Regions from separate parts of the Fictibacillus sp. KU28468 genome, predicted to be linked through region 1. Evidence: riboswitches for the same ligand, from Rfam matches in the RefSeq annotation. Region 1 holds a riboswitch; the other holds the start of a gene.

Region 1 (6,314 bases):
GAAGGGGCTGCTGTTTGCCGAACCCCAGTTCAAGGCCGATTGGAGCAAAGCCGCTGGCTCGCGCATGCTCGCTTAACATATGGGACGCTCTGCCGACAATATCCTTTAATTTGCTCTTTATATATAAATGGCGTTTCGTACTGAGCAAGATCTGGCTCTGAAGTTTTAATGCGAGGCTTTCCACCATGTCTCCCGCAATGCGGTAACAATCCTTCATGGAAAGATCGCGCCAGCTCATGTGGTTGGAGCCCAGAAAATCATCCATGTTCTTTAGAGCGGCATGAAACAGCTGACCGATATCAGGTGCTTCCAATCTATACAGCTTTCTTTCGTGCAGCTTCAGCCCATAGGAAAGAAACTGTGAAAAAGGACATGACTGGTGCAGTTCCATCCTTGAAACGCTGGCCGTAATCTCATTTCCGTATAACTCTTTCGTTACAGCCGGTGTGAGGTTGTTTTCCTGGTTAAAATAAAATAGACTTCCCAGCACGGTTTCCCCCAGCCATTTCCACCTATCCTGAACGGTAGTCCAATTATAAACATCCCACCAAACCCCTGAGATGGGATAGCCTTTCTTCCATTCACGCAGCTGGGTATTGAGATAGGAAATCGCCTTTTGAGGATGCTGGATATAAGCCAAATCGTTGCCGTTTTCCGGATCGCTTTGAATCAATTCTTCTTTAAGTCCAGGGAACAGTGATTTCACCCTGCCGATCACCATGGAAGGAAGCAGATTCTTCCCCTCCTCATCTGCCAGCGGATAAGAGATATACAGCTTGTCTGTGGCATTCGCCAGTGAAAGATAGATGAGGAATTGTTCATCTAAAAGCTGCCTTCTTGAATCAGGAGCAAGAGGCAGGCCGTTCTTTTCAAGAACATTCCTGTCATCTTCTGAAAGTATTCCTTCCTCCTTCGGCTTTGCCGGCAGAATCCCGTCATTGACCCCCAATATGAAGTGGCATTTTACGCCTGAGTAACGGGAGCGGTCCATCGTTCCGGCGAGCACCTGATCGAGGGCAGGCGGTACAAGGGCAAACTTTAGGCTTTCTAAGCCTGTATCCAGCATTTTGATCCATAGATCAAGCTTGATGCTTTCTTCACCCGTAATCTCTACCATCTCATCAAGAAGCTCTACAACTGCATCCCAGACCTGATCATGTTCTCGTGCAATCCTGAGCTTACCTTCCTGCTGTGCTCTTTGACTGAGACGTTCAAGCTTCATCGGGATGTGCAGACGTTCAAGATAAAGAAACAGCACCTCACAGAACCCCCGGACATTGTCCGCGTTTTTCAAGTCATGTGAAAGTTTGTCCAGCGGAGACGCAACCATATGCCTGACTTCGTTCAGCCGCTCCTGCTTTTCTTTTTCCTCATCTGTCTGGACGAATTCATGTTCTTCCAGCGCCTGAAAACGCTGCACCTTCCACGGCTTCTTCTCTATCCAGCGATATCCCTGAATGCCGTATGCGAGCACATAATTCTCCAGTTCATCCATTTCATGGCGAAGTTCTGCCCATGAAAAATCACTGTCTACAGGATAAAGCAGATCTGTTTTTACAGCACGGAAAACCGATTCGTACCGCCAGTTGCTTGTCACAGCTTCCAGCGACGACCGGATCAATTCAACGAGTGGATGGTGAAGCATCGGTTTCTTCTGATCTAAAAAGACGGGAATTTCATATTCCTCAAAGACCGTTTCAATCAGGTCGTAATAATCATTCATGTTTCGAATGGAGAGGGCGATCTCCCTGTATCGGTAGTTTTCATCACGGACAAGGCGGATGATCTCCCTGGCAGCGGCCTCGATTTCCGTTCTCCGATTAACGGCAGATTGAACAGAAATGCCGTTTGGCGCATCAAATTCCATAGCTGGCCTGCGGTCGAACTGGCTTTCTAAATGAGCCAGAGACGGTGTGCCGCTGAACCTTGGCGTTTTTTCCAGAATAACCGGCTCTCTTTCAAACACACCCTCTTCCTGTGCTATTTTTTTAATGGAGAGAAGTGTATTTTTCGGAGTATAGAACAGATCAAGCTCATGGGGATGTCCAGAACTTTCGTATGAATCAAGAGTCAGGGCAACTGTTACATGATCTGCATGTTTCAGCAGCATCCGAATGACTTCAAGTTCCTGCGGCGTGAACTGGTGAAAACCGTCTATGTAGAATTCAGCCTCTTTTATATACTCTGAATAAGGAATCTTCTCTGCCAGCAGCCTTAAATAATCCTCGGTATCCACGTATTTATGAACCAATGCTTTTTCTAATTCTCCATAGATCAGGGCGAGGTCCGTAAGCTTGTCCTGAAGAACAGTTCCTTTTGCGTCGCTGTTAAATTGCAGCAGCGTCTGAGCGTTCCAGTCGAGCTGCTCGGCATCCACGCAGTATCGCTTGAATTCAGTGATCATATTTTCCATAAGTTCATAGAATCCATTCTGATCTGACGCTTTTTTAAATACCTTTAGATCCTGTTTTTTGTTTTCTATTATTTTTCTGAGCATCATGTTCATTCCGACACTTGTAATATGAAGTCTGGTCATCCCTCCGACATCACCGAGGACTTTCCATGCCATACGGGAAAAACTGAACACCTGGGCACGCATCATTCCTTCGAGGCCAGGTGTCTTTGCCAACTCATATTCGGATTGAAATGTCATCTGATCGGGCACCAAATAGATAATGGGTTTTCCCTCCGGATTTGCAAAAAGAGATTCTCTGATCTCGCTTAAACTGCGGTCACTCTTTCCGCTTCCGGCTCTTCCAAGAATAAAGCGCAAACTCATATCCTCACCTCTGTCAACCTAATAATCTTAAACCTATTATCTCATAAAACAGTATGTAAAAGAATGATAACGACTGCAGAAAAGCCTGCCTTTAACTGGAACAAGGCAGGCACTGATCATTCTATTCATTATTGCTTTATGTTTCTTTTATTCATGTACATTCTTTCATCCGCAAGACGCAGGTAATGATCAATATTGTCAACCGCATCCGCATGAAGGCAAATGGTTCCATAGGCCAGCGAGACCTTTTCATTCCACGAACGCAAATACAGATCAATCTGGCCGGCCAGCTGATAGGCCGTTTGTTCTGTATGGCCGGGAATCAAGAATACAAACTCGTCGCCTCCAAACCGGAAGCCGAGATCCATTTTCAGCTTTTCCGCAAAGAAAGCGATCTGCTGCAGCAGCTCGTCTCCCATATGATGGCCGAACTGGTCATTGATCTCTTTAAAATCATTGATGTCCATCATAATCAGTGACAGTGGATATTGGCCCCTTTTTGCCTTCAGGACCTCTGTTTCCAGGCAATGATAAAAGTAGCGCCTGTTATATAGGTTCGTTAATGGGTCTCTGATGCTCAGCTCTTTCAGATCGGTTACTTGCTTTGAAAAATAACCGCTTAAAACCCCGATCATTAAAGAATTGGCAGCATGTCCCCATCTCTCCAGGAAAAACAGTTTGTTTTCAGCTGTTTCTTCCTTAATCAGGTTCTGAATAACACTGTTGCCCGCCTGCCTCAGACTCTTTGCTAAAAGAGGAAGGAGCTGATGGGGGATTGCCCTTTGCCCGGCAAAATCATATCCCTGCTTGAAACCCCGATCTTCAATTCGTTCCATGCAGGAGTTAAATTCTTCATTATGTATAAAAATGCCTTTTATCAAGGCAGTTAACATCCATTTAAGATGCATCTGGTATTCTGAATCTGTATAGGTCAGAAAGGGAACAAACAGTTCATTCTTTTCCAGATGAAGAAGGTGCCTCTCGATAATGCTGGGAATGGATTCGATATGAAGGTTATAAAGACGGCTTTTGAGGTCGGCAATGTCCGTTTCTGGCATAGGTTGGATCCCTCTATTCAATATAGTATTTAAGAAGCGGCCGGCTTTAGAACAAGATGTATTTGGCCGAACATAACAAAAAAGCCATCTCCCCTGCAGGGAAATCGCTCTTTCCCCTTTGGCAACCCGGCTGCCATAGTTTTTACAAACATTAGGCCCGCGGCTTTGCGTCCCACCTTTTCAGATGGTTTGCTCTGAGACAAAGGTCTCTTTTATTTATCCAATATAGTAATTATATACCATATAACCTATTTTTACCAACATCAAACACGAACCTTAGACCTATTTTTTCGTTTTCCATCTTTTGTACCATCGATAGCCGACTCGTACACCATTCAGCACCGGATAAGGAACTCTAAGAGGGAATCTATAAAAGAACGGCTGATAGATTTTATAATAAGCCTTTCTTAAATCTTTCCATTTATAGCATTCCTCTTTCTTGCAAAAATCTGAAACATCCACAATGATTCCCCGCCCATTAGAAATCATTACATTTTTCCCGTGAACATCCCGGGGAAAAAGGCCGCGGTTTCGAGCATAGCAGAGTGCTTCATCCACGTCACGAATCACGTTTTCGGAAATTTTCACCCCTTTATGCAGGCAATCATAAAGTGTTATTCCTTCGATTCGCTTTAGGATCAAATGGCGTTCTCCATATCCGTAACAGCGTGAATACCCAGGGTGCTCACCCAGCTGCCGGTAAACAGATATCTCTTCAAGCAGGTCTTCATGATTTCTGCCGTAAATCTTAACGACTTGGTCAGGGAAATCAGGATGGACGAAAACGGCAGCATAATTGCCGCAGCCCAGAAGCTCCCACGGTTGAGGAGCAAACAGAACTTCCACAGGATCACCGGGATTCCTGCTAATTATTTTTACTTCTTGTGTTAACTCCTCTGATAACTCCGTATACTTTTTCATGATTCACCTGGCCCGATTCCTAAGTCTCTCGCCGAAAGCTTTGAACAGCTCTGCTATTTGCGCTCTATCATCGTACCAAAAAGAAAATGTTTCATCAGCAATTCTGCTTTATTTCGAAGATGGACGTTCGGGAATCTCATGACTTCCTGATATCCCCGGATAAAAATCTGATATTCTGTGATGTCATCCACTGGCCTTCCATCCGTTACTTTAATTTTACGGGCCATCATTTCTTTTTTTACATCTCTTAATTCAAAACTGATGGCATTCATCACGTTCTCGATGAGGGTGACATACGGCTGCCTTAATTTGAAAGGAGAAACGGCTATCACTTTTAAATCACGGTTAAAGATGGTGAGCAGCATAGGATACATAATATATTTATCTACTAGTATACGATCTCTTTCATCGCCATATAACATTTTTGTTCCTCCCGATCGCCGTTCAACCCGTTTTTCCGGCAACCGACAAAATATTAGACAGCTTAAACGTACGGATTTGTTTTCGAAGACAGCAATAGGCGGTTAACGTTTCTCCTTCACAAGAAACCGGAAAAACGTAACGCTGAGTAAACTGCCCGCCGCCAGACTGATAGATCATCATAAAGGGAGAACGTTCAGACACACAACGCATCAGCAATCGATTCATTTTAGCCACCGCCTTACCATTTATTTATTCATAGTATATGCGAACAAACGTTCTTTATGCAACTAGAAAAATATGCCTACCCTTAGTAAGGATAGGCATAAACCCTAATATTATTACACGCTTTGCAATAATCCTTTCTGTCCCAGTGCCTGATGAAGGCTTCCTGCGATGGAAAATCCCTCAAAGCTAATTCCCAGAGCAACAACGGTCTGAGCAAGTTCTGGCCGCATGCCTGTCAATGTTACCTCCACACCGAGAAGCTTTAAGGATGTAATCACTTGAAAAAGGTTATGGGCGACCATCGTGTCAATGATTGGAACACCTGATAAATCAATATAAAGGTGCTCAATCTGCATCTCCATACATTCATTAAGAGCGATCTCCATGATCAATTTCGAGCGGTGGGTATCAATGGGGCCGACGAGAGGCAGGACCCCGACGGTCTGCGTAAGGCGGACAACAGGAACAGACAGCTCTTCAAGTGCCTCTCTGGCCAAGTCGAGCAGATGATTATTATAGTCGACATAGGCCACACTGAAAGAATAAACCACCTTATCCAATAATGGATCAATAATAGTCACAGCCTTCATGACTGTATGGTTATCGTAATCATTTCTTTCCACTTCTTTTCCAATGAATTCCCAGATGATCGTCCGGTAAAGCCGTGTAGAATCGAGGGCTGTATCAAGGGACAAATTGATTTCTACCGCAATTTCCCCGCTTTTTTTTCCCCATTCTAAAAATCTTTTTTCTGATTGTTCGAGGTTTGAGAATAATGCTTCACCGATGAATTGAAACAGTTCGATGCGCCAATCGATTAAAAGCTGCTTTTGCTGGTCATTCGGCGGATTGATCCCATTCTTTATCCGATTCTGCGTTACGGCCTCAGCAAGTTCCACTTTATGCTG
Region 2 (6,314 bases), 1.6 Mb from region 1:
TACCTCGCCATCACGATCGAACACAACGAGTGCACTCGGATCATATAGATCACCAGGGAGTTTCGTCTCCGCTGACAAATCAAAATTCAGGTACACATTGATCCAATGCTCACCCTTCATTACTTCCGGATAAAAAGCGGTAAAATCCGCTTCAAAATAATTTTGAAATCCATACTTATACATAATGTTCCCCCGTATTGGCTGTATCTTCTTTTTTATTATAAACAATCGGAGGAGAGGAAACAAAGATGGCGGTTGTAGCAAAGGAGAGTTCTCAGGTGATGCTGTTATCTCTGGCTGCCGTTTACATAACTAGGTTTTGGCGGGTATTTAGGAGAATTCGGCGGGTAAACTCCCTGTTTTGGCGGGTAAATGCTTCAATTCGGCTTGTAAATGTATTCCGAGTCCTCGTTCTGAATTGAAAAAACGTAAAAAGAGATGATTTCAGTCCGAAAATCATTCGGCTCAACCATCATCTCATCTTTCACATTATATTTCTCTCAATACCGCACGCACAGGACTGCCATCCGCATCCTTTAACGGCAGCGGCAGCGCGATCAGCTCATATTCTCCTGGCTCCACATCATCAAGGACGATACCTTCCAGGATATTTATGCCGTTTTTACGCAAGGCATGGTGTGTAGGAAGCGCTTTGCTGTCGAGGACATCTACAGACGGCACATCAACTCCGATAAGCCTCACACCTTTTTCTGATAGAAAAGCAGCCAGCTCTTCATCAAGATAGGTGATTTTTTCCGGAAACACGGTTCTGTCCTGCCAAGAGCCTGTTTTCAGCAGCACACGCTCCAATCCGTCCAGCGGTTGATCTGCCAAATCCTCTGGAGCGATGACCTCTTTGCCCGTAACATCTATCACTATTGCTCTGCCGGCATAAATTTCAAGATCCAGCTCCAGTACCCGTTTTCCTTCACTATCAAAGTGATACGGCGCATCAATATGGGTGCCGGTGTGCGTGCTCATTTCCACTTTGCCGACATTCACAGATCCTGATTCTGCTTTCGTCCAGGCTAATTCAAACGAGTATGGGGTATCCCCCGGCCAGGTCGGAATGGACGTGGTCAAAGGCATGGAGATATCGATCAGTTTTTCAGCCATTAAGCAATCACCTCTCTTACGTTTGAAAACTTTTCATATTGCTTCTCACCCATGATTTTTTTTAGCCGCTGAATCGCAGTATGTACATCTTCAAAAGATGTATAGAGTGCTACAGGAGCGAGGCGGATCACATTCGGAGCACGGAAATCAGGCACGATGCCGTTCTCTTTTAAACTTTTGCAGATTCTCGCTGCTTCATCATGCTCCAGGCAAACATGCCCACCGCGCCGTATATCATCTCTCGGATTTCCGATTGTAAATCCAAAGCCGGCAAGTTCGGTTTCAATCAGCTCCATCATATAGCGTGTCAGATTAAGAGATTTTTCTCTTAGCCGGTCCATTCCCGCTTCCTCAAAAATTTCAAGCGAACCGATTAATGGTGCCGTGCTTAAGACGTGAGGGGTGCCGATCTGAAAGGCTCCTGCAGTATCCGCCGCCACGAAGTCATGGTTCATGTCAAACTGTTTATCTTTATTGGAACCGAACCAGCCGGCTAGTCCAGGCTCTTTACCAAAATGTTTAGCATTAATATAGAGTCCCGCAACACTGCCCGGTCCTGCGTTCAAATATTTATAGTTGCACCAGAAAGCAAAGTCAACATTCCATTCCGAAAGTTGATGAGGCACTGCCCCAATGGAATGGCATAAATCAAAACCGATCAATATTCCGCGCTTGTGGGCCTCAGAAGTTAAGCGTTCCATGTCCAAAAGCTGCCCGCTTCGGTAGAGCACGGAGGGCAGCACAATAAGAGCTGCTCCATCCGTCATAGCCTTGATGATGTCCTCTTCTTCAATCAGCCTGCCATCACGGCTTTTCACTCTGATCAGATGCTGGCCAGGGTCCAAGCTTCTTAAGGCCAGCTGGCTTTTCAGTGCATAAATATCCGAGGGAAAGGTCAGCTCATCTGCTAAAATTTTCGTTTTTGATCCTGAAGGTTTAAAAAAAGTGGATGTGAGCTGATGGAGGTTTCCAGTGGTGGATCCGGTAATAATGACTTCCTCCGGGTTTGCCCCAATTAGTGGCGACAATTTATTCCCTAGTTCCTCGCTAAGTGTATACCATGGATGCTTTCCAGCCATCCAGCCATCAATACCGCATTCCTTCCAATCATTTAGCGACTCCAACAGTGATTTCTCAGCTCTTTTCGACAAAAGCCCCAGCGAATTGCCGTCCAAATATAACACGCCTTCTTTTAAATAGAATTCGTTCTTAAAGTTTTTTAGAAAATCTTTTTCGTCAAGTTCTTTCCATTTCCCTAGTTCCATCACTCATCCGCCCCTTTTTTGCTCTCTCTATTTATCTTAAACAATTCAGGGGAAAGCATCAATGCAAACGCTTACTTTTCAATAATATTACAGTTATGTAACAGCCAAATTATGACAGATTCCTAAAGAATGAGATACTATAATAAAATCGTGAGTTAAGTACTAGTAATTGGTTAAAATTGTATGTATTTAAGTGACTGTCGGAATGCCACCCTCCAGTTAAAGGGCAAACATCGCTGAAAAGCATGGACGCAAAATCACAGGTCTAAGGTGAGTAACTATGATGGCTGGATTACCTGGAAAACCACCAATTTCAGGAGGGAAACATGGAAACCGTAAAAAAAACAGAGCTTGATCGTGAATGGGTAGCATTACTATTACAAGCCAAAAAGCAAGGTTTAAGCTTGGAGGAAATCCGTAGCTATCTTCAAAAAACGTACATACCATCAAATGAGCGAATATTTAAAGCGACATCGATCTGATGTCGCTTTTGGTCTATTTACAGCCTATCGTCCCTAAATGTATAATGGAAGCAAAATTTGTAGTAAAAAAGAGGGATTAACGTGATTGGTGAACTTGTAAAAAAATATCGCAAAGAAAAAGGTCTATCTCTATCCGCATTAGCAGAACGAGCAGGTATCGCCAAATCCTATCTCAGCTCCCTTGAGCGAAATATACAAACCAATCCTTCTGTACAGCTGCTTGAAAAGCTGGCAGTCGTCCTGGATATTCCTGTTGAAAAATTGCTGAATGAAAAAGCTGAGGTCAATGAGGCGGAGCTGGATTATGAATGGGCAGAGCTCGTAAAAGAAGCTATGGAGTCTGGTGTCAGCAAAGACCAGTTTAAAGAATTTCTTGAATTCAACAAATGGAAAAATAAAAATCAAAGCTAAACCGGCACCCTTTGGCGGCGCCGGTTTTTTCATACAAAAATATCGATGATCGGAACAAGTTCTTTAAATTGATAATGTCCGATATTGGCAATGGATAAATGGTCCCTTTTTTCCCACTTCAGAATTTGTTTTTTTTACATAATCAAAAGGTGCTCTTCCTCTTAGCTCATCATTAATAAAAATTTCACAGATGTTGCGGCCCATGTACACGACCTTTACTTTATTCCCCGCTGCTTCACATAAATAGACTCCATTTTCAAGGCGGATCATTTCGCTTCATCATCCTTTGTCTGCTGTTTCCAGCTTTCATACTGTATAAACGTACGGATTTCCTCCTGATTGATTCCCATTTCCTTTGCCTGAATGACGAGTTCCATCCACTCCTGGTCCAATATATCTGCTTCTAGATTAATGACCTTTTCCACAGGCACCTCCAGGGCTTTCGCCAGCTTTTTAATCATATATGCGGACGGGTTGTTTTTATGATTTTCTATGCTGCTCAAGTATCCTTTAGAGATTCCAGCCATCTCAGCAAGCCTTGTCACACTGTGGCCTTTCTCCATCCGGATCCTCTTAATCTGTGTTCCTAATTTCCTCACGATCACCGACTTCCTTTGCTGGTTAACAACCTTTCCTCAATTAACTTCGCCTTCACAATATACCGGTGTGTCGGGTGTTTGAACGGATGACAGGTTATTAACGTGATGATGTTTTCATTTTTACTGCTATGTAAGACTGATAGGTCTGCTGGTTTGACGATTTTTTTGGCGATCATCCGGTAGATCAGCTTTTCTTTTTTGGTTTCAATCGTGATAAGGTCTCCGGTTTTCACTTCTGTCAGCCGATTGAATTGCTTGCCGTACGTATAGCTTCGGTGGGCTGCGATCGCCGCATTTCCTTCTTCACCAATAGGAGTGGTGCCGGAAATGTGCCCTGCTGCAATCTTCAGGTTGGATAGGCTGGCTCCTTCCAAGATTGGCAAGCGGAGATGAATTCTTTTAATTTCAAGAGTTCCGAGCAAACTGTTCGGTAAGGGGTCTTTCCTGTCCGGTTTGGTTTCTTTTTTCGTTGTAGTAAGAACAGGACCCAGCTTTTTATAGCTGCTGACTGACTGTTTGGTTGGCGGGTGATCCCATGATTGAAGTAAATGGTTTTCCTTGTTCGTATAATAGTAGCTTTTTAGTTTTGGGTAACACATCGTAATGATGCCTGTGAGTATAAGGAGATATGCGATCCACTTCATCTTTTAATCCTTGTCCTTGTGGAAAGGATTCGGAATGATAGATTTCTTCATAAACAAAATTACTATTCCGACTGATATCAAAATTAACCCTGTTATATATATTAATAAGGGATCTTCTTCGCCTGTTTTTGGGAGTATTCCATCGTTGGTATCTTTTTCTATTGGATTATTCTTATCATCTATTTGACCATTACCTGTATCACCACTTACATAAAATAACAATTCGCTTGTTGTGGACATGCCTTGGTACCTATTATCTAAATCGGGTACAGTTATTATGAAAAATAACTTTTCTTTTGAAAATTGCTTTAGTTTTCTTAATTTAAAGCCTTTAAAATTTTTTAATTTGCCATTAAATAAAAGATCGGACTTCTGATCACTTATCTCTAAAAGAAGCTGGTTGTAATATTTTTTTGAACCTCCTTTATATATTGCTTTGCTGTTATACCCAAATTCTACGTTTCCATTATTTCTTATTTCTAATGAATCTTTTATTCTGTCTCCAGGTTTTAATTGATCAATATCTATTACATGCTTCTGTGGGAATGTATCTATATCAATTACATTTGGAGGGGCCTCAGCTTCTGTTTTCATTAAAGGAGTAAAGCTTAAAGATAATGCAGCTAATAAAACAAGAGTAAACATAAATTTCAATTTTTTATAATTCATAAATTTACCCTTTTCTTTTAATTTAGTAATAAAATAAGTGGGGATTTTAACCCCCACTTATTTTAAATTAATTACATAATATTATTTATCGTTTTTTGTTTCCTCTCGGTCATTAATATTATCGGTACGTTGGAAATTTCCTCCCCCTCCTTCAGAACCATTATCTATTGTTGAACTATCCAGTGTCTTACCTTCATATTGCAGACCAGTAAATGTAAAACCGATATTTGTTTCATCTTCTTGGAGATTATTTTGGTCCTGACCGTTATCTTTAAATTCCAACTCGTATTTTACTGCTTGAATTGGGTTAGTACCTGCTGCTCCACCAGGTGCATCAAGATAACCGATGTATTTACCTACTCCAGTAATTGATTTACCGTTTAGTGTTGTGTTGCCCTTAAAGAAGGAACTTAGTTCAGCTAATGTTACATGACTGTCATTATTTGCATCCATAGCAGGATATTTAGCTAGTAGGTTGGTATCTCCATAAAATAATTTATTTACCCAGATGTGATCTTTGCTTCCTTTATGATCGGTAACATCTGCTTTCATGAAAACGTTCATAGGAAGATTTCCTTGATTGTTTAATACCATTGCAGGCTCCTGATTGTCTACCATTGCGACAAGCTTATCTCCTGGCTTGAATTTATCCAATGTAAAATGCTCTAGATAAGGCGCCTCAGGCTGAAGATCAAGTTTACCGTTTGTAAATTTACTTTGAGCTGATACATCATCACTAAAGTATGCGAAAGTTCCCCCAATTGTGGCCATTGCTCCTACTGCGATTGTTGCCGTGCTTGCTAACAATTTTTTCTTTAAATTCATTTCTTATTTCCTCCCTATACCTATGTAAGGTTTTTTTATATTGACCTTTCCGCATTAAGCGAAAAAGGAACAACCAATTAAGCTACTGCGTTTTTTTCTTTTTGTTTATCCCATCTGGAAAGTAATCTCCAAACGGAAATAATCTCAACTAAAATTAAGAGTAATCCTGGAATAATGAGCATGATGCCTAATCCTTTTTTAGATTGAAGAAAAGAAGATACATAACCGAAATATGGTATTTCTGTGTTTGAATATTTTCCTAAGACGTTCTGCGGAGAGACTGAAAGCGGATCATTGGCCTGG

Evidence for each region. A riboswitch is a leader RNA that binds a small molecule or an ion and turns the genes downstream of it on or off. The one in region 1 is predicted to bind cyclic di-GMP.
Region 2: it holds a riboswitch for cyclic di-GMP, as region 1 does, so the genes downstream of both, OKX00_RS06340 (anti-repressor SinI family protein) here and OKX00_RS14910 (GGDEF domain-containing protein) in region 1, are expected to answer to the same signal.

Annotation. Positions count from the first base shown of each region.
Region 1 covers NZ_CP110666.1:2,880,929-2,887,242, forward strand. Annotated here, with positions in the region: gene addB (helicase-exonuclease AddAB subunit AddB) at 1-2,779, opposite strand, end outside; gene OKX00_RS14910 (GGDEF domain-containing protein) at 2,908-3,837, opposite strand; cyclic di-GMP riboswitch class I at 3,955-4,041, opposite strand; gene OKX00_RS14915 (serine/threonine-protein kinase) at 4,120-4,758, opposite strand; gene OKX00_RS14920 (YhjD family protein) at 4,812-5,180, opposite strand; gene OKX00_RS14925 (WYL domain-containing protein) at 5,203-5,406, opposite strand; gene OKX00_RS14930 (STAS domain-containing protein) at 5,520-6,314, opposite strand, start outside.
Region 2 covers NZ_CP110666.1:1,232,073-1,238,386, reverse strand. Annotated here, with positions in the region: gene OKX00_RS06355 (hypothetical protein) at 1-183, opposite strand, end outside; gene kynB (arylformamidase) at 490-1,116, opposite strand; gene kynU (kynureninase) at 1,116-2,381, opposite strand; cyclic di-GMP riboswitch class I at 2,597-2,681, shown strand; gene OKX00_RS06340 (anti-repressor SinI family protein) at 2,708-2,863, shown strand; gene OKX00_RS06335 (helix-turn-helix domain-containing protein) at 2,945-3,274, shown strand; gene OKX00_RS06330 (helix-turn-helix domain-containing protein) at 3,541-3,873, opposite strand; gene OKX00_RS06325 (class D sortase) at 3,876-4,517, opposite strand; gene OKX00_RS06320 (LPXTG cell wall anchor domain-containing protein) at 4,521-5,186, opposite strand; gene OKX00_RS06315 (TasA family protein) at 5,268-6,011, opposite strand; gene sipW (signal peptidase I SipW) at 6,089-6,314, opposite strand, start outside.